3 regions of the Streptomyces sp. TG1A-60 genome follow, and region 2 is predicted to be linked to each of the others. Evidence: riboswitches for the same ligand, from Rfam matches in the RefSeq annotation. Region 2 holds a riboswitch; each other region holds the start of a gene.

Region 1 (6,212 bases), 3.8 Mb from region 2:
CCGGAGGCGAGTTCGAGGAGCTTGGCGGAAGGGTCGGCGGCCGATCCGCCGTCGCCCTCGGAAGGGTCCTGCGCGAGGCCGCCCGCCAGACCGCCCAGATCGGGCAGGCCCAGATCCGTGGTGATCTTCACCGTGCCGGACACCTGCTGCACGTCCGAGGCAGCGATCTTCTCGATGAGTTCCTGTGCGCTGATCTTCGGCAGATCGGGGTCACCGGAGCCGGCGAAGGCCGGGACGAGCCCGATGGTCGCGGCCGCCACGCCCAGCACGGTGACCGGGACGACATAGCGCGCCGCCTTGCGTCGCCGTGCCGAGCGCTTCTCCTCGACCTCGGCCGCGAGCACGGCCGCGTCACCGGCCCGGCCGCTGTCGTCGGTTTCGTACGGTGCCATGTGTGCCTTACCTCCGTCGTCGGCGGCGGCGTCTGCTCAGAGCCGCCATTCTCACCCGAATCGGTGAGGAGTGGTGATACCCATCTGACCAAATCGGCCGCCGGGAATCGTCAGACTCGGGGCTCAACTCCACGTACTGCTACGGGATGACATGACAAGGCAACACCGGTCCGAACCCGTAGGGGTCGTCGGGGTCGCGAAAGGGCACGCGACGGCGCCGCCGAGCGCGGCGGGCCCGGCAACCCCTTCGCGCAGCTCCCAGCTCGTGGAGGGGGCGGGCAGGGGCGGCGAGGGCCGTTCGGGCGCCTAACCCGCCCGGTGCACGACCGCGTCGCACAGCTCCACGAGCGCGGCCTTCGCGTCGCACTCCGGCAGGGGCGTCAGCACGGCGCGCGCCTCCTCGGCGTAGCGGATCGTGTCGCGGCGGGCCTGTTCCAGGGCGGGGTGGACGCGGAGCCGGGTGAGGGCCTCGGCGTGCCGGGCCTCGTCGGTGAGATCGGAGTCGAGCAGCTCGCACAGGGCGATGTCGTCCGGCAGCCCCAGCCGTCCCGCCCGCTCGCGCAGCCGCAGCACCGGCATGGTCGGCACGCCCTCGCGGAGATCCGTCCCCGGTGTCTTGCCGGACTCGTGCGAGTCGGAGGCGATGTCGAGGACGTCGTCCGCGAGCTGGAAGGCGACGCCGAGCCGCTCCCCGTACTGGGTCAGCACGTCGACCACCGTCCCGTCGGCTCCCGCCATCAGCGCGCCGAGCCGTCCGGCGACCGCGACCAGGGAGCCGGTCTTGCCGCCGAGCACATCGAGGTAGTGCTCGATCGGGTCGCGTCCGTCGCGCGGCCCCGCCGTCTCCAGGATCTGCCCGGTGACCAGCCGCTCGAAGGCCTCGGCCTGGATACGGACGGCGTCCGGACCGAGGTCGGCGAGGACATGCGAGGCACGGGCAAAAAGGAAATCGCCGGTCAGAACGGCCAGGGAGTTGTCCCAGCGCGCGTTCGCACTCGGCACGCCCCGGCGCACCTCGGCCTCGTCCATCACGTCGTCGTGGTACAGCGTGGCGAGATGCGTCAGCTCGACCACCACGGCCGAGGGCACGACCCCCGGCGCGTACGGGTCGCCGAACTGCGCCGCGAGCATCACCAGCAGCGGCCGGAACCGCTTGCCGCCCGCGCGCAGCAGGTGCTGGGCGGCCTCCTGGATGAAGGGCACCTCGCTCTTGGTGGCTTCGAGCAGACCCTCCTCGACGGCCGCTATTCCGGCCTGGACATCGGCTTCGAGAGCCTGGTCCCGCGCGCTCAGCCCAAACGGCTCGACGACGGTCACGAGGGTTCTCCTGTCTGCTGACGTCTGCTGACGGTCACACGGTCGGTCTCACGGTCGATGACAAAGTTTGTCGATCTGTCGCTGCCATCACCCGAGTCAGCGTATCCGGTCACCTTTCGATCGCCACGAGCGCCCACGGGTTCGCCCGGGGTGGTATGGGACCGCACTCTCCGTATTGCTGATCAACTGATGCGCGCCGATATCCGCCGACGCACACGCCACGCCCCGGCCCGCACGGCGCACCAGGTACCGGCCCGCACGGCGCCCCCGCACACGGTCGCGTACGGCGCCCCACGCGACGCCCCGTCCCGGGCGCCCGCGCCCCCTTCCCGTCCCGCACACACCCCTGCCACCCTCGGCCCGAGTTGACCGATTTGCGGAGTACCGCCCACTTCACCCGACTCCTCTCGTGAGTTGAGTCACGCGCTCCCCGTGCGACACCTTCGCCCCACCCCGTGGATTCTCCCTTTGCGGTAGGCAAGTTGAGCCGCACCCCGCACCCGCACCAGAACGCCGGAACACGACGAAGTCAAGGTCAACTGGATCAATCCACCCAACCGGGACTTGTTCCTGCCATGTGCTCTCGCATACGTTCACACCTCGTCCGGACGGATCGCCGAATCCTGCCGCCGCCCGGACTCCCCACCCACCACTCATCCACGCACGGCAGGAGCGGGGGACCCAGGCAAGCCGCCGGTCCGTCTTTCCCCATCGGACCGGCTAGGGGTGAAGCCACGCGCAGTACGAGCGGACGCGGCACGCACAGCGACCGCCGGACGACGCGCGCGGCCGGGCATCTCCAGCCCGAACCCGACAGCTCACCTCGCAGGCGCCGGAGAGGAATCCTCATGCCCGCACGAGGCAAGCACCGTCGCCCCAGAACCAACCCGCTGACCCGTGGTGTCGTCGCCGCCGGAACCGGCGGGGCCGCACTCGTCCTCCCGCTCGTGGTCGCCACCACCGCGAACGCCGCCGTACCGGCCCAGGCCGCCACCTCCGTACAGTCAGCCCCGCGGTCCGCGCCGGCCGCGGCGGCCAAGTCCCTTACGTACACCGTGGTCTCCGGTGACACGCTCTCCTCGATCGCGCGCAAGCACGGCACGAGCGGCGGCTGGCAGCGGCTCTACAAGGACAACCGCGCGGCCGTCGGCGACAACCCCGCGCTGATCCACCCGGGCCTGAAGCTGGCAGTGAAGGCGAAGAAGTCGTCCACCGCGCCGAAGGCCTCCGCGTCCGGCATGGCGTCCAAGGCCTCCACGGCCACACAGGCGTCGCTCAAGACGTACACGAACGACCTCGACGGCTGGATCCGCGAGTCGCTGGACATCATGGCGCAAAAGGGAATCCCCGGGACGTACAACGGGATTTACCGCAACATCATGCGGGAGTCGTCGGGCAACCCGCAGGCCATCAACAACTGGGACTCCAACGCCGCCGCGGGCACCCCGTCGAAGGGTCTCCTGCAGGTCATCGACCCGACCTTCGCCGCCTACCACGTGGCCGGCACCCCGTACGACCCCTACGACCCGGTCGCGAACATCACGGCGGCGTGCAACTACGCCGCCGCGCGGTACGGCTCGATCGACAACGTCTTCGGGCCGTACTGAACCGGGCGTGCTGAACCGGCCGTACCGAAGCAGGCGTGCTGACCCTGCCGTGCTGAACCCCTCGCCCAGGGCCTGATCCGCCGACAGGCCCTGGGCACACGGGCACACGGGCACACGGGCGCTACGAGAACAGCCGGTCCAGCACCACAGCGATCCCGTCCTCCTCGTTCGAGAGGGTCACCTCGTCGGCGACGGCCTTGAGTTCGGGGTGGGCGTTGGCCATGGCGACCCCGTGCGCGGCCCAGTCGAACATCGGGATGTCGTTGGGCATGTCACCGAAGGCGATGGTCTCGGCCGGAGTCAGTCCGAGATGGTCGGCGGCCAGGGCGAGGCCCGTCGCCTTGGTGATGCCGCACGGCTGGAGTTCGACGGTGCCGGGCCCCGACATGGTGACCGTCGCCAGCGAACCGACCGCCATGCGCGCCGCCGAGGCCAACTCGTCGTCGGACAGACAGGGATGGCGCAGCAGCACCTTGCTGATGGGCTCGCACCACAGGTCGTCCCGGCGCGGCACGCGTACGGCGGGCAGCGTGGGGTGCGGCATGAGGTAGCCGGGCTCGATCAGGGTGAGGCCGTCGGCCCCGTCCTGGTCGACGGCCGCGTACAGCTGTCCGACCTCGGCCTCGATCTTGCCGAGCGCGGTCTCGGCGAGTTCCCGGTCCAGGGTGACGGACCAGAGCAGCCGGTTCGCGCCGGTGTCGTACAACTGCGCGCCCTGCCCGCACACCGCGAGCCCCCTGCTGCCTAGGTCCTCCAGCAGCGGGCGCGCTCTCGGCGCCGGCCGTCCCGTCACCACGAGGTGCTGAGCACCGGCCTCCGTGGCCCGCGCCAGCGCGGCGAGGGACCGGTCGGAGAGCGTGTCGTCACTGCGCAGGAGCGTTCCGTCCAGGTCAGTTGCGATGAGTGTATACGCGGTGGGAGCGGCCATGATCAGAGAATACGGATGCGGCGCCCCATCGGTTCGACGCGAGCCGGACGACGTCCGGCACCCCGACAGCGGTACCGCACCCCAACGTCAACTCCCTTTTCCCGAAATGTTGTTCAGCGGAGCGTCACGGTCTCGCCCCTGAGGGGGCCGCACTCCACGGACCGGACCCGGCTTCCCGGAACCGCCTCACCCGTGCACCGCCGCGAGATGCCGAGCCAACCGAGGCGAGGCGAACTGCGTCCCGCACACGAACCGCATCACCGGCCCGTACGACGCCGCCGCCGGCAGCCCCGTGAAGTACAGCCCCGGTATCGAGGCCCGGAACCCCGCCCCCAGAACCGGCGCACCCCGGCTGACAGCCAGCTCGGTACGGAGTTCATGCCCCAGGAAGCCCATCGACCCGAGGTCGACGCGGTAGCCGGTCGCCGCGATGACATGGTCGGCGGCCAGTTCCTCGGTCCGGCCCTCATGGCTCCGCAGGGTCAGCCGCGGGCGCCCGTCGATGACGCCGGACCGCACGACCCGCGCCACCTCGCACACCTCGACCCGCCCCTCGAACCGCTCCCGCAGCCACCACGCGCCGAGCGGCCCGAGCACCCGGCGGACCAGGAAGTGCCGGGTGGTGGCGGGCAGGTACCGGTAGGGGTGCGGGTAGTAGCTGAGCGCGTACAGCGACCAGGCCCGGCCGAACGGTGACTCGGGACGCAGCCGGGGCTGGTCCCAGGGGGGCGCGCCGAAGGCCACCGCGCCCCGGCCGCGCGCCACCACACGCACCCGGGCGCCGGCCTCGGCCGCCAGCACCGCCGTCTCCAGGGCGGACTGCCCCGCGCCCACGACGATCAGTTCCCTGCCCTGGAACCGGCTCAGGTCGGGGTGCTGGGAGCTGTGCGAGACGGGCCCGGTGGGGGTGGGTCCGTCGACGGTCGCGCCCGCCAGCCCGGTCGGCAGATGGGCCAGTCCGGACAGCCCGCTCGCCACCACGACGGCCCGTGCCGTGAACAACTCTCCCGAGTCCAGCTTGAGTTCGAAGCCACCACCGTTGCCCCGGTCCACGGACACGACCCGCACCCGCTCCAGCCCGGGCACGAGCCGCTGCTGGAACCACGTCCCGTAGGAGATGAACGTCCCCACCGGGATGATGTCCTCGTCGGTCACCAGCCTCCTGATGCCGGCCGCCTCGCAGTAGTCGGCGAGGGTGTGACCGCCCTGCGGGGCGTCGATGGTGGACGCCACCGGGGTCGACTTGAGCAGCATCCCGGCGGGCATGTTGTCCCGCCAGCTCACCATGGGTTCGCCGAAGACACGGACCGGAACCGACCGCGCCCGCAGATGCGCGGCGGTGGACAGGCCGAACGGCCCGGCACCGATGACTGCTACCGGTTGAATCACGAAGTCCCTCCCCAGGACGCGATGTGCCTACTTCGTGTGGCGCCGTTCGGTCACTGCCCGGGCACCCGCCTCAAGGGCGCACATGGCTGTTGCCGAGGCGGCCGGCCCGGCCGGCCCGATGGGTCCGCCACAGTTGGTGAAGATGCTTCGCACCCGGCCGTACGAAGCGCGCGAGCATCGTGAGGAACGGCAGCGGATCGTCACCCGCGAGCCACGCCAGCTCCGTACCGCTCGCGCGAGCGGGCGCGTGCGGCGTGGTGTACCCGCTGCGCCGGTAGGCGAGCAGGGCCGGCAGATCGATGTTCTCCACGATGTACCGACGTCCGGCGCGTTGTTCCCCCTCCGGCACCGGACGTCTGGTCAGATCGAGATGCATGGCGCGTACGACGTCGATCCCGGCCTCGTTCTCGAAGAGCCGGAACTGCGCGCCCATCCGCGGATTGAAGTCAAGGAGCTTGTACCGCCCGTCGCGCCGGTCGAACCGCAGATCGAGGTCGATGACCCCGCTGAAACCGATCTGCTTGATGAACCGGGCGGCGATGTCCGCGAGTTCGGGGTTGTCGACGACATACGCGTTGG
Region 2 (6,212 bases):
CGCCGCGTGCGCCTTCTGGACCGTGTCGACACGGTCGGCGTACGTGTGCGTCGTCGTGATCTCGCCGTACGTCGACTCCGACGTGTTGAGGTTGTGGTTGTAGGCGTCTGCGCCCGCCTCACGCAGCCGTTCGGCCTGGCCGTCGGAGAGCAGACCGAGACAGGCGCACACCTCGACGCCCTCGTTCTGCTCCTTGATCGTCTTGATGGTGCCGGCGACCCGGTCCACGTCCCGGTCGGTCGGACCGCGCCCGGACGCCACCAGACAGACCCGCTTGGCGCCCCCGGCGAGCCCGGCCGCGGCGGCCTCGGAGGCCTGGTCGGGCTTGAGCCAGGTGTACTTGAGGATGCCGGCGGTGGAGCCGAGCCGCTGGGAGCAGTAGGAGCAGTCCTCCGGGCACAGGCCCGACTTGAGGTTGACCAGATAGTTCAGTTTCACCCGGTGGCCGAACCAGTGCCGGCGCACCTTCCCGGCCGCGGCCACCACGTCCAACAGCTCGTCGTCGGAGGTGCCGAGGACGGCGAGCGCCTCGGCACGGCTCAGCGGCTCGCGCCGGAGCCCCTTGTCCACCAGCGTGTTCAGCAGGTCCATGAGAGCCGATCCTGTCCTACGGGACCGCTCCCGGCCAAGGAGACTCCCGACAACAGAGTCGGTTCGACGTGTGGGTATCGCCACATCGTGGGCGGCCGTTCGTGCCATTAGTGTCTGTGCACTGCCTACAAATCGTTGCCCACAAAGCCCTGCCCGCGAGCACTGTCCGCGAAAGCCCCCGCCGCGCTGCCCGTGACCGCTCCGACGCCGTGGGCCGCCCACACCACCCCGGAGGACCCATGGCGTTCGGCTGGATCGACGAGCAGGCGTCGGCGCGCCGCCGGGCCGGGCTCGTACGGACCCTGCGCCCCCGCCCCGCCGACTCGCCGCTCCTCGACCTCGCGAGCAACGACTACCTGGGTCTGGCCCGACACCCGGAGATCACCGAGGGAGCCGCCGGGGCGGCGCGCCGGTGGGGCGGCGGGGCCACCGGGTCCCGGCTGGTCACCGGCACCACCGAGCTCCACGGCGAGCTGGAGCGGGAACTGGCCGACTTCTGCGGCTTCGAGGCCGCCCTGGTCTTCTCCTCCGGCTACGCGGCCAACCTCGCCGCCGTCACCGCGCTCGCCCCGCACGGCTCCCTGGTCGTGTCGGACGCGGGCAACCACGCCTCCCTCATCGACGGCTGCAGGCTGGCCCGGGGCACCACCCAGGTCGTGGCCCACGCGGCCCCCGACGCCGTCCGCAAGGCGCTGAGCACCCGCCGAGGTCCTGCCGTCGCCGTCTCCGACACGGTCTTCTCCGTGGACGGGGACGCCGCCCCGCTGACCGCACTGGCCGCCGCCTGCCGCGAGTACGGCGCCGGGCTCGTCGTCGACGACGCGCACGGCCTCGGTGTCCTGGGCGACGGCGGCCGGGGCGCGCCGCAGGCGGCCGGGCTCGCGGGCGACCCCGATGTCGTCGTGACGGTCACCCTGTCGAAGTCGCTGGGCAGCCAGGGCGGCGCGGTCCTCGGCCCGGCGCCCGTCATCGACCATCTGGTCAACGCCGCCCGTACGTTCATCTTCGACACCGGCCTCGCCCCGGCCGCGGCCGGCGCGGCCCTCGCCGCGCTCCGGCTGCTGCGCCGTGAGCCGGAGCGCGCCGCGCGGGCTCGCGAGGTGGCGAGAGAGCTGCACGCACGGCTGACGGCGTCGGGCCATGAAGCGGTGCGGCCCGACGCCGCCGTGGTGTCCGTGCGCGCACCGTCCCCCGAGCAGGCGGTGCGGTGGGCGGCGGACTGCCGGTCGGCGGGTCTCGCCGTCGGCTGCTTCCGCCCACCGTCCGTGCCCGACGGCATTTCGAGGCTGCGGCTGACCGCCCGGGCGGATCTCACCGAGGGGCAGATCGACCGAGCCGTGGGGATCATCGGCGATACGCGACCGTGAGTCGGCGTCCCGGCCGAGTGCCGCCGTGAGCGGATGTGCGTGTGTTGCCGTTGGTGCTCATCGAAGCGTGGTGACGAATCCCTCCCAGGCCTCGGGGTCGAACAGCAGGGCGGGCCCCGCCGTGTTCTTCGAGTCGCGCACGGCCACGAGTCCGGCCCAGCGGCCGGACCCGGGGCGGGCCGTTTCGACGCAGTTGTTCATTCCGGTGCTGCGGCTGCTGCGCAGCCATCGCACCCCGTGCAGTTCGGTACTGGTGGTCACGTTCCGAGGCAGTGCGGACATGGTGCCTCCTTACGCGCCGGCAGCGAGCCCGGCGATGTAATCCAACGAGTCCTCGAGTGAAAGGGCGTGGACTTGAAGGGTGTTGAAGGCCTCGACATAGGCCTTGAGGTCTTCTTTCCGCTCAAGGTAGAGGCTACTCGTCAAGTGGTCGAGAACAACCACGTCAAGATCAGATGTGCTCTTAAATGAGAAGATTACGAAAGGGCCGGTGACGCCGATGTGTGCCCCGGCAGTGAACGGCAGCACCTGTAGTCGTACCTGAGGGAGTCGCGCCGCCTCGACCAGACGGCCCAGCTGCCGGGCCATGATCTCGGGACCGCCCACCTCGCGTCGTAGAACGCCCTCGTCGAGCACGGCGCTCAGCTCCATCGGCGGGTCCGCGCGCAGGACTTCCTGCCGGGCGAGCCGCACTTCCACCAGCGCGTCGAGTTTGTCGTCTTCCAAACCCTCCACGGCGGCCCGGGTCACCGCCCGGGCGTACTCGGGAATCTGCAGGAGGCCCGGCACGACCGAGGTCTCCAACGTCCGTATCCCGCCGGCCTGCGACTCCAGGCTGATGAAGTCCCGGTACGTCGGCGGCAGTACGCCCCGGTAGGCGTGCCACCAGTTGTGCCGTCCACCACCGTCCTCAAAGCCCGCCAACGCCAGGAGCAGCTCCCGGAGCTCGCTGTCGTCGACCCCGTACGCGTCCAGGAGCCTGCGTACATCCACGGGCTTCACCCCGCTGGCGCCCGTCTCGATCCGGCTCACCTTGGACTGGTGCCAGCCGACCCGATGGGCCGCCTCGATGCTCGTCAGACCGCAGCGGGTACGCAGAACGCGTAACTCGGCACCGAGCTTGCGGCGGCGCACAGCCGGACCGTACTGCATGGGTTCTCCTTCCGCTCGGCGTGCGAAGCCGGGGTGACGACAGAGGATGGACGAAGACCCCGCCCGAATACGGTCGGTCGTCGGAGAGTTCACCGCTTCGAGCGACAGATATATGCACATCCTGGTGGATCGCCACCCGTGACGGCCCAGGTAGTGGCAGTCTGGCGCGAAGCACCAGTCCGGGACCGTACTCGAACCATCCGCTCCCTGTCGGACACCGGTCCCGTGGGAAAGGGACGACTCGCCATGGCAGATCACCAGGAAGCATCCGTCACTCTGCCGAGCGATCCCGCCTCGGTGTCCGCGGCCCGAAGATACGTCGCCCAGGTGCTGGCCGAATGGGGCCTGCCGAGCGGCACGGACATCGCGGAGACCGTGCGCCTGATCGTGTCCGAACTCGCCACCAACGCCGTCCAGCACACCTTCGGTCAGTCGCCCACGTTCACCGTGGACATCGCGCTGGACCGGGACGAGCAGCTGCGCATCGGCGTCACCGACAGCCATCCGCGCTTTCCGAAACGTCTGCCCGCCGCCGTCCAGCAGGACAACGGCCGGGGCATGGTCATCGTCCGCTGCCTGACCGCCGAGTGCGGCGGCAGGCTGAGCGTCAGACCCACCCGGGAGGGCGGCAAGACGGTGGCGATCGAACTGCCCTGGACGGTTCCCGCGTAACCGGTCAGGTCCGGTGGTCCGCAGGAGCCCTGACGGGGGTCTCGCCCGGAGGCGGTGTCGGCGTCGTGCCGGTGTTACCGGCGGACCGTCCCACGAGCTTCGGGAGCACGGCCCACAGGGTCAGGCACGCGAGGAACGTGCCCGCCCCGGCGACGATCCCGGCCGCCCGGCCGAGCGTCACGTCCACGACGAGCAGGACGGACCCGGCGAGGGCCGGCATCAGCACGATGAGGCCCGCGGTGGCCAGCCGGGACGACACCTGGACGATGGCGGGCTTGGCGTTCTGCTGGAAGAGCGAGCGGTGCAGGGCGGCCGGGGCGGTGAAGAGCGCCGCCGCGAGGACCGCCAGCAGCAGGGTGGTGACATAGGTGGCGCGCTGTACGGAGTCCAGGTCCGGGAAGCGCGGCGTGAAGGCCAGCGTCAGCAGGAACGCGAAGAGGATCTGCACCCCGGTCTGGGTGACCCGCAGCTCCTGCAGCAGCTCGGAGAAGTTGCGGTCGGCGCGTTCGAGGGGCGTCTCGTTGCGTGCGGGGCGGGTGCGTTCGTCGGCCATGGGCGAACGAGTAACCAGTTCGGCCCGTGGCACGCCCGTGGGGGCGGCGGAGATCTCCGCCGCCCCCACGGCTGGTCAGCGGACCCGGCCGTACCAGACGCTCTTCGTCCAGAGCTTCTGCAGCCGGACGACGTCACCCGTCTTCGGGGAGTGCCAGATCTTTCCCTTCCCCGCGTAGATACCGACGTGGTAGACGCTCGATCCCGAGTGGAAGAAGACGAGGTCTCCGAGTTTGCGGTTGCTCGCGGAGATGTGCTTCGTCTTGTTGTACTGCTGCTGAGCAGTACGGGGCAGCTTCTTGCCCGCCTTCTTGAACGAGTAGAGCGTCAGCCCTGAGCAGTCGAACCTGCCTGGACCGGCGGCTCCGTACTGGTAAGGGGAGCCCTTCTTGGAAGCCGCGACCTTGAGTGCCTTCGACGCCGCGGTGGCGGCCTCGGCGCCGGATGCGGCGCCCGGTACCACGATGCTGCCGCTCACGGCGGCGATGGTGAGAGCCGAGGCCGTACCGGCCCGGGTCAACAGCGACGGGACACGATTCAGCGCAGTCATGCGCAACCCTTCGTCAGCCGCCTGTGAAGGATGACCTGTCGGATTCGGGCTGGCGAAGTTGCCCGGCCGCTGACGCGGCTTCACCCCAAGGGCTGCTCGGCGCGGCGTCTCCATGTGGAGCCGACCGTTCCGGCGACCCGTCGTACTTGGGTCCTCCACTCCTGCCGATGCACTCCTGTCGACCGGTCATCCGGGCGGCGGCAGGACTCGGCGTCCACCCGGATCGCCCCGCCGCTGTGGCGGGGGCTTGTCGTCAGGAAGGGATCTTGACGCACTCAAGTCCGAAATTCCCAACGGAACCGGTGGTTTGTGGTCTTACTCACCACTCACCCGTTCGGGTGGACAGAGCCTTTTCGGCTGTTGTGTCCAACGGGTCGAGGAGGCCCGTACCAGCACCGGAATGATGTATTCCGGCTGTGCGGTAGGCGCGTTGCGCAACTTCACAGCTCCTTGCGACGTATGGGCCGATAGGTCGATCGTGCTACGCCGTCCGGAGTGCGCGAACCCCGGGCCGGACGGCCCGTCAGTAGTACGGCGGCCGACCCGGGATGGGTTCAGGCAGGCGAGTCCTCCGGTTTCGGCGGCAGTGAGACCAGGGCCGCCCGCCGCTCGCCGTCGAGCACGCGCAGGGACCGCGCGAGGGTGGGGGCGTGTACCTCGTTCTCGCCGCGCCTGTGCATCAGTTCGAGCGCGTCGCGCAGGGCGGTCGCCTTGGCGACGAGCGCCTGCGCCGCCCGCAGTCCGCGGTACGTGTCACCGGGGCGCGCCGGATTGATCCGGCCGACCAGGTCGACGACGTCCAGATAGCGGTCGATCAGCTCAGCCTCGGCGCGCGTGAGGGCGGGCAGCGGCGGCAGTTCGGGAGGGAGCATCGACACTCACCTCGCGCCGGGGAGCGCGCCCGAGGCCCTGCGGCTCGGGACGACCTGGTCGGCCAGCCCGTACTCGACCGCCGCCTCAGCGTCGAGGAACGTGTCCCGCTCGATGTCGGCGCTGATCCGCTCCGGGCTCTGCCCCGTGTGCCGGACGAACATCTCCTCCAGCTTCCGGCGATTGCGCGTCAACTCCGCGGCCTGGATCGCGAGGTCACTCGCCTGGCCCTCGATCCGGCCGGCCAGCGCCGGCTGGTGGATCACCACGCGCGCGCCCGGCAGTACGAACCGCCTGCCCGGTGTGCCCGCTGCCAGCAGCACCGCGGCGGACGATCCCGCCTGCCCCAGGCAGATCGTCTCCACGTCACAGGTGACGAACCGGATCGTGTCGTAGATCGCCGTCATCGCGCTGAACGAGCCGCCGGGCGAGTTGACGTACAGCGAGATGTCCCGGTC
Region 3 (6,212 bases), 6.3 Mb from region 2:
CCGCGTCGGTCAAGGTTTGCCCGTCAAGGAGCGGCGTCCGGTGCGTGCTCTCGGCGTGCCGGCCGGAAGGCGTCATCCGCCCGAAGGGCCTGGACGTACTCGGGCTTTCGTCCGGTGCGGCGAGAGGGCGTGCCGGGCGTCGCGACGGGGCGAACCTTGGCTGACGCGGCACTAGTTGTACGGGCGGCGGAAGGGGCCGCCGACGGTGCGGCTCCGGCGGTCTTTGCCTCTGAGGCAAGAATGGGCCGCAGAGGCGAAGGTCCGGCTGAACGGAGGGCATGAGCCCTCCCGAGGGTACGCCCCCGCTGGACGGAGCTGCCCGCCGTCGCCCCGCAGCACGCCGACGCGGGCCGGCCTCCCAGGGGATGCCCGAACAGCACCTAGTCGAGCAGCCGCTCGCGCAGCAGCTCCCGGGTCTGAGGGGTCACCTTCAGACCCTGCTCCAGATACGTGTCCACATTGCCCCAGGTCTCCTCGACCGTGTCCAGGGCCGCCTGGAGGTACTCGGCGCGGGCGTCGAACAGCGGGCTCAGCAGCTCCATGATCTCCGGGGAGTAGGCGCTCGCGGAGGTGCTGCTGCGGTGCACCTTGTAGCGGCGGTGCTTGGCGTTCGACTCCAGGTAGTCCGCCACGACGGCCTCGCGCTCGACACCCAGGGCGAGGAGGGTGACGGCGATGGAGAGGCCCGCGCGGTCCTTGCCCGCCGCGCAGTGCATCAGCGCGGGCACGCTGTCCTCGGCCAGCGCGTGCAGCACACGCGAGTGCTCGGCCGTGCGGTGCTTGACGATCGTGCGGTAGGAGGTGATCATCCGGCCGGCCGCCTTGCCGTCGTCCAGCAGCGCGCGCAGCTGGTCCAGGTCGCCGTCGCGGACCATCTTCCAGAACTCGGCGCCGTCCGCCGGATCGCTCAGCGGCAGGTTCACATTGCGCACGCCGGGCAGCTCGACGTCCGGGCCCTCCAGCTTCTGGTCGGCCGCGTTGCGGAAGTCGAAGACCGTGTGCAGGCCGAGGGAGGCCAGGAACGCGGTGTCCTCGTCGGTCGCGTGCGCGAGGTGGCCACTGCGGAACAGGACTCCATGACGCACCCGACGGCCGTCCACGGTCGGCAGACCGCCCACATCGCGGAAGTTGCGCACTCCGGTCAGCTCGGGCTCGGTCGACGGGATCTGCTGCGTCACGGGGGCTCCTCCCATCCGGCCGCCGGCGCCGATCGTCGACGGGCGCGCACTCGACACCGAGGCGCGCACTCGACGATACGACATGGGCGGGTACCCCAAGGAGTCGTCCACAGGGGCCGTGAGGGGCGCCCGACGGTTGTCCACAGGGCCCTGCGGGAAGGGGCGTCGGCAGTTGTCCACAGGCATTGCCGAGCGCCTGCGACGACCTGCGATGATGTTGAAGCCCGATCGCACCTGTTCGAATCTGTGGGGACTTTATGTTGGACATCGGCGCAGACGGCCGGACCTGGCTTCTCACGGGACCCAGGAGCAGCTATGCCCTACGGCTCACGGAGAACGACGAACTGCTGCACCTGCACTGGGGCCCTTGTATCGCCCTCGCCGACGCCGAGGAGCTGGCCGCTCGGCAGCAGCTGGTGTACTGGCCGTTCGAGGCCCCGGTCGACGGATACGAGGAGTACCCCGTCGAGGGCGGCCCCCGCTTCGCCCGCCCCGCCCTCTCCGTGCGCACGGACGAGCGGCGCGGTACCGAGTGGACCTTCCGGACGTACGAGGCCGACGGCGACGAGCTGCGGCTGAGTTTCACCGACGGCGGCCTCGGGATCACCCTGCACTACCGGATGCGCGACGACGTGGTGGAGCGCTGGGTGACCCTGGTCAACGAGGGTCCGACAGCGGAGCTGCTGCGGGCCGACTCGGCGACCTGGACGCTGCCGCCGCGCGAGGAGGCCTGGCGGCTGTCGCAGCTGCACGGGCGGTGGGCGGCCGAGTCCCGGCTGGTGCGCGCGGACCTCACCTACGGCGAGAAGGTCATCGGCAGCCGCCGCGGGCACACCGGGCATCAGCACCTGCCCTGGGTCGCCCTGGACACCGACGCCGGCGAGGAGCGGGGCGAGGTCTACGGCTGCGCCCTCGGCTGGTCGGGTTCCTGGCGGATCGCGGTCGCCCAACTCCCGGACGCGCGCGTGCAGATCACCGGCGGCGCCGGGTACGACGAGTCCGGTCTGCTGCGGCTGGAGACGGGCGACACCTTCACCACGCCCGTCTTCGCGGGCCTGTGGAGCGACGGCGGCCACGGCGGGGCGAGCCGCGCCTGGCACGCGTACCAGCGGACGTACGTCATCCCGGACGCGGACCAGGACCGGCCGGTGCTCTTCAACTCCTGGGAGGCCACCGAGTTCGACATCTCCGAGGAGCAGCAGGGCACGCTCGCGCGACGCGCGGCGGCCGTCGGGGTCGAGCTGTTCGTGGTGGACGACGGCTGGTTCGGGGCGCGCACCAGCGACCGGGCCGGCCTCGGCGACTGGACACCCAACCCCGACCGCTTCCCCAAGGGGCTGAAGCCGCTCGCCGACTATGTGCATGCCCTCGGTATGCAGTTCGGCATCTGGGTCGAGCCCGAGATGGTCAACCCGGACAGCGAGCTGTACCGGGCGCACCCCGAATGGGTACAGTTCCAACCGGGGCGAAAGCGGACGGAACTGCGTAATCAGCTTGTCCTCAATCTCGCGCGTGAGGACGTCCAGGAGTACCTCTGGGAGCGACTGGACACTCTCCTGTCCAGCGCGCCGATCGACTATGTGAAGTGGGACTTCAACCGCTGCTTCACGGATGCCGGCTGGCCCGGGGAGCCGTATCCGCAGAAGCTGTGGGTCGAGCATGTGCAGGCCTTCTACGCGCTGCTGGACCGGTTGCGGTCCGCCCACCCGCAGGTCGCCTTCGAGTCGTGCTCCGGCGGCGGCGGTCGTATCGACCTCGGGGTCATGGCGCGGACCGACCAGGTGTGGACCTCCGACAACACCGACCCGCTCGACCGGCTCGCCATCCAGCACGGCTTCAGCCAGGTCCACCCGGCCCGGACCATGGCCGCGTGGGTCACGGACAGTCCGAACAACCAGCTCAACGGTCGGGTCAGCACACTGCGGTTCCGGTTCGTCAGCGCCATGGCGGGTGTGCTCGGTGTCGGCGGCGACCTCGCCGAGTGGAGCGAGGAGGAGTTGGCCGAGGCGCGGGACTGGGTGGAGCTGTACAAGGAGATCCGGCCGGTCGTGCAGCGCGGCGACCTCTACCGGCTCCGGCCGCCGACCGGTGGGCTGAGCGCCGTGCAGTACGTCCATGGTGACGAGATCGTCGTGCTCGCCTGGCTCCAGGCCCAACACTACGGCGAGCCGGTCGCGCCGCTCCGGCTGCGCGGCCTCGACCCGACAGAAGTGTATGAGTGCCGCGAAACGGGTGAAATGCACCGAGGTGCCGTGCTGTTGCATCACGGCCTGCGGACCGGTCTGCGGGGCGACTTCGATGCGATGGTTATCCGCATGCGTCGTACTTGAGCTATCTGTCCGAAATGAAGCGGTAATTCCAAGTAGCCCTGGAATAGAACCTACTGGCTCGTAGCGGAGTGAGCAGCGTCATACTCGTGACCGTCCGCTGTCGCCATGTCCACGTAATTCGTAGGTGTTTCCAGGGTGGTTGGTAAACGCTCAGGGGCGGTCTTTTACGGAGCGTGATCATTAATTGAGATAAGGATCAGACAGGAAGACGCACAGGAAATCCCCATGGTTGTCTCTGTGGCCACAAGTCGCTTACGTTCGGCGTCAATCCGGACGGACGCCCAATCCTGCCGCCGACCGGAGCCGCGTACCGACCCGATCCACGGCAGGAGCGGGGGACCCACAGGTATCACCGCCTGTTCCGGTCTCCGGAACGGCTAGGGGTAAAGCCGTGCACAAGCACGGCCGGGCATCTCCAGTCCGCACCCGACAGCTCACCTCGCAGGCGCCGGAGAGGAAAACGCCCATGCCCGCGAAGGGTAAGCACCGCCGTCCGAAGTCCCAGCGTTTCACCCGCTCGATCGCCGCCGCCGGCACCGGTGGGGCCGCTCTCGCGCTGCCGTTGATCGGAGCCGCAGGCGCCCACGCGGCGACCCCGACCGCCGCCGTTTCCGACGTATCCGAGAAGACCCTCACGGTCGCCGGCGAGAAGGCCACCGCCGAGGCCGGTGCGAGACTGGGCCAGGCCGAGAGGGCCGCCCAGGCGGAGAAGACCGCCACCAAGAAAGCGTCCGCCGAGACCTATTCGGTGAAGGTCGGCGACTACCTCTCGAAGATCGCGGACGAGCAGGACGTCGAGGGCGGCTGGAAGCGGCTCTACTCGGACAACCGCGAGGCGGTCGGCTCCGACCCTTCGCTCATCCACCCGGGTCTCAAGCTCACGATCGGGGGGCAGGCCGCGTCGAGCGGTGCGCCGCAGTCGTCGGAGAAGCCCCAGCCGCCGCAGTCGTCTACGAAGCCCCAGTCGTCGAAGTCCTCCGGCTCCTCGGCGCAGGAGTCGAAGGACACCCAGGCGTCGACCTCCACGTCCGCGGGCCAGTCCTCGCAGTCCAGTGGTGCCGGCTTCAGCGGGCCCATCCAGGGCGCCACCGTCGGCACCGCGTACAAGACCGCCGGAAGCATGTGGTCCAGCGGTTACCACACCGGCGTCGACTTCGTGGCCCCGACCGGCACCGGCCTCAAGTCCGTGGGCGCGGGCACCGTCGTCTCCGCCGGCTGGGGCGGCGCCTACGGCAACCAGGTCGTCATCAGGCTCGCCGACGGCTACTACGCCCAGTACGCCCACCTGTCGTCGATCTCCGTCTCCGCGGGCCAGTCCGTGAGCGGCGGCCAGCAGATCGGCCTCTCCGGCGCGACCGGCAACGTCACCGGCCCGCACCTTCACTTCGAGATCCGTACGAGCCCGAACTACGGCTCGGACATCGACCCGCTGGCGTATCTCCGCTCGAAGGGCGTCAGCCTCTGACGCAAACGCCGTTCTCGACAGGCCGGCCCCCGTGTCCCGGGGGCCGGCCTTCGGCGTTGTCGGACCTGTGGGGCCGGCGGGGGCCCGCGCGGAGCGCAGTCCGCGTCACGCTCTCGTGGTGTGGCCGGGCGACGTCTCGACAGGGGTGCGGCAGAAGGGCACAGTGATCGCCGTAAGCGCTTTCCACGGTGTCTGTCGAAGGAGTGTCATGACCAGCCGCAGAGCCTTCGGAGTCCTCGCCGCCGGTGCCGCCCTCGCGGCGCTCGCGCCGGCCCCGGCCGTGAGCGCGGTCCCGCGACACGGCCGTCGTCGGCTGATCGCGGCCGACGACTTCCGGCGCGGGCTCGGGCAGTGGGCCGTGGAACTGGAGAAGGGCGGTACGGTCGCGGCCTCACGCGGTGTGCTGGAGGTCGACGTGCCGGCCGGTGCGACCGTCTGGTTCAAGCGGAAACTGGGAGGGCCGTACGTCATCGAGTACACTGCCACCCCGGTCTCCGCGGGTGGCGTGAACGACCGGGTCTCCGACCTCAACAACTTCTGGAACGCCGTCGATGTGCGCTCGCCCGACGATCTCTTCGCCACGCCGCGTGGTGGTGCGTTCGCAGAGTACGACTACCTGAAGATGTACTACTCCGGCTACGGGGCGAACTACAACACCACGACGCGGCTGCGTCGGTACGTCGGCGAGGCGGGCGTCCGGCCGCTCCTCTACGACTACAACGAGCCGCTGCTCGTCGCGAACCAGCCGCACCGGGTCCGGATCGTCTCGGACGGCTCCACCGTGCGCTGGTGGAACAACCGACGGCTCGTCTTCGACCACACGGATCCCGAGCCGTACACGAGCGGGCACTTCGCCTTCCGGACCACATGGAGCCACTTCCGGATCGAGGACTTCACGGTGTGGCGTATTGCGAGTTGACCGACACTTGACGCGTGGTCTATCTCACCGCCCGTCAACCTCTTATTACGGTCGCGTAGGTCACATCGGAAGGTGAATCATGGGCCGATGTGGCAGACGATTCGAAGAATGACAGCAGATCAGTGATCGGGTCGTACGTGGCGGTGGGGGACAGCTTCACCGAGGGCGTCGGCGACCCCGGGCCCGACGGGCGGTTCGTCGGCTGGGCCGACCGGTTCGCGGTGCTCCTCGCGGACCGTGTGCCCGAGGGCGACTTCGACTACAACAACCTCGCCGTGCGCGGGAAGCTCCTCGACCAGATCGTCGAGAACCAGGTGCCG

Evidence for each region. Region 2 has a riboswitch for cyclic di-AMP ahead of WBG99_RS31225 (C40 family peptidase). Riboswitches for the same ligand answer to the same signal wherever they lie in the genome.
Region 1: linked by a shared signal. The riboswitch ahead of WBG99_RS13770 (LysM peptidoglycan-binding domain-containing protein) and the one ahead of WBG99_RS31225 (C40 family peptidase) in region 2 are both predicted to bind cyclic di-AMP.
Region 3: linked by a shared signal. The riboswitch ahead of WBG99_RS03095 (peptidoglycan DD-metalloendopeptidase family protein) and the one ahead of WBG99_RS31225 (C40 family peptidase) in region 2 are both predicted to bind cyclic di-AMP.

What each region holds. Positions count from the first base shown of each region.
Region 1 covers NZ_CP147520.1:3,284,937-3,291,148, forward strand. Annotated here, with positions in the region: gene WBG99_RS13760 (DUF2092 domain-containing protein) at 1-392, opposite strand, end outside; gene WBG99_RS13765 (polyprenyl synthetase family protein) at 699-1,709, opposite strand; cyclic di-AMP (ydaO/yuaA leader) riboswitch at 2,354-2,556, shown strand; gene WBG99_RS13770 (LysM peptidoglycan-binding domain-containing protein) at 2,558-3,316, shown strand; gene WBG99_RS13775 (HAD family hydrolase) at 3,438-4,244, opposite strand; gene WBG99_RS13780 (FAD-dependent oxidoreductase) at 4,431-5,633, opposite strand; gene WBG99_RS13785 (ATP-grasp domain-containing protein) at 5,704-6,212, opposite strand, start outside.
Region 2 covers NZ_CP147520.1:7,099,510-7,105,721, forward strand. Annotated here, with positions in the region: gene bioB (biotin synthase BioB) at 1-591, opposite strand, end outside; gene WBG99_RS31200 (8-amino-7-oxononanoate synthase) at 831-1,958, shown strand; gene WBG99_RS31205 (DUF397 domain-containing protein) at 2,016-2,240, opposite strand; gene WBG99_RS31210 (helix-turn-helix transcriptional regulator) at 2,250-3,110, opposite strand; gene WBG99_RS31215 (ATP-binding protein) at 3,357-3,782, shown strand; gene WBG99_RS31220 (DUF6328 family protein) at 3,787-4,335, opposite strand; gene WBG99_RS31225 (C40 family peptidase) at 4,411-4,884, opposite strand; cyclic di-AMP (ydaO/yuaA leader) riboswitch at 4,888-5,107, opposite strand; gene WBG99_RS31230 (hypothetical protein) at 5,439-5,756, opposite strand; gene WBG99_RS31235 (ATP-dependent Clp protease proteolytic subunit) at 5,763-6,212, opposite strand, start outside.
Region 3 covers NZ_CP147520.1:848,475-854,686, reverse strand. Annotated here, with positions in the region: gene WBG99_RS03105 (tyrosine-protein phosphatase) at 381-1,178, opposite strand; gene WBG99_RS03100 (alpha-galactosidase) at 1,436-3,508, shown strand; cyclic di-AMP (ydaO/yuaA leader) riboswitch at 3,811-3,969, shown strand; gene WBG99_RS03095 (peptidoglycan DD-metalloendopeptidase family protein) at 3,975-4,973, shown strand; gene WBG99_RS03090 (DUF6250 domain-containing protein) at 5,182-5,892, shown strand; gene WBG99_RS03085 (SGNH/GDSL hydrolase family protein) at 6,015-6,212, shown strand, end outside.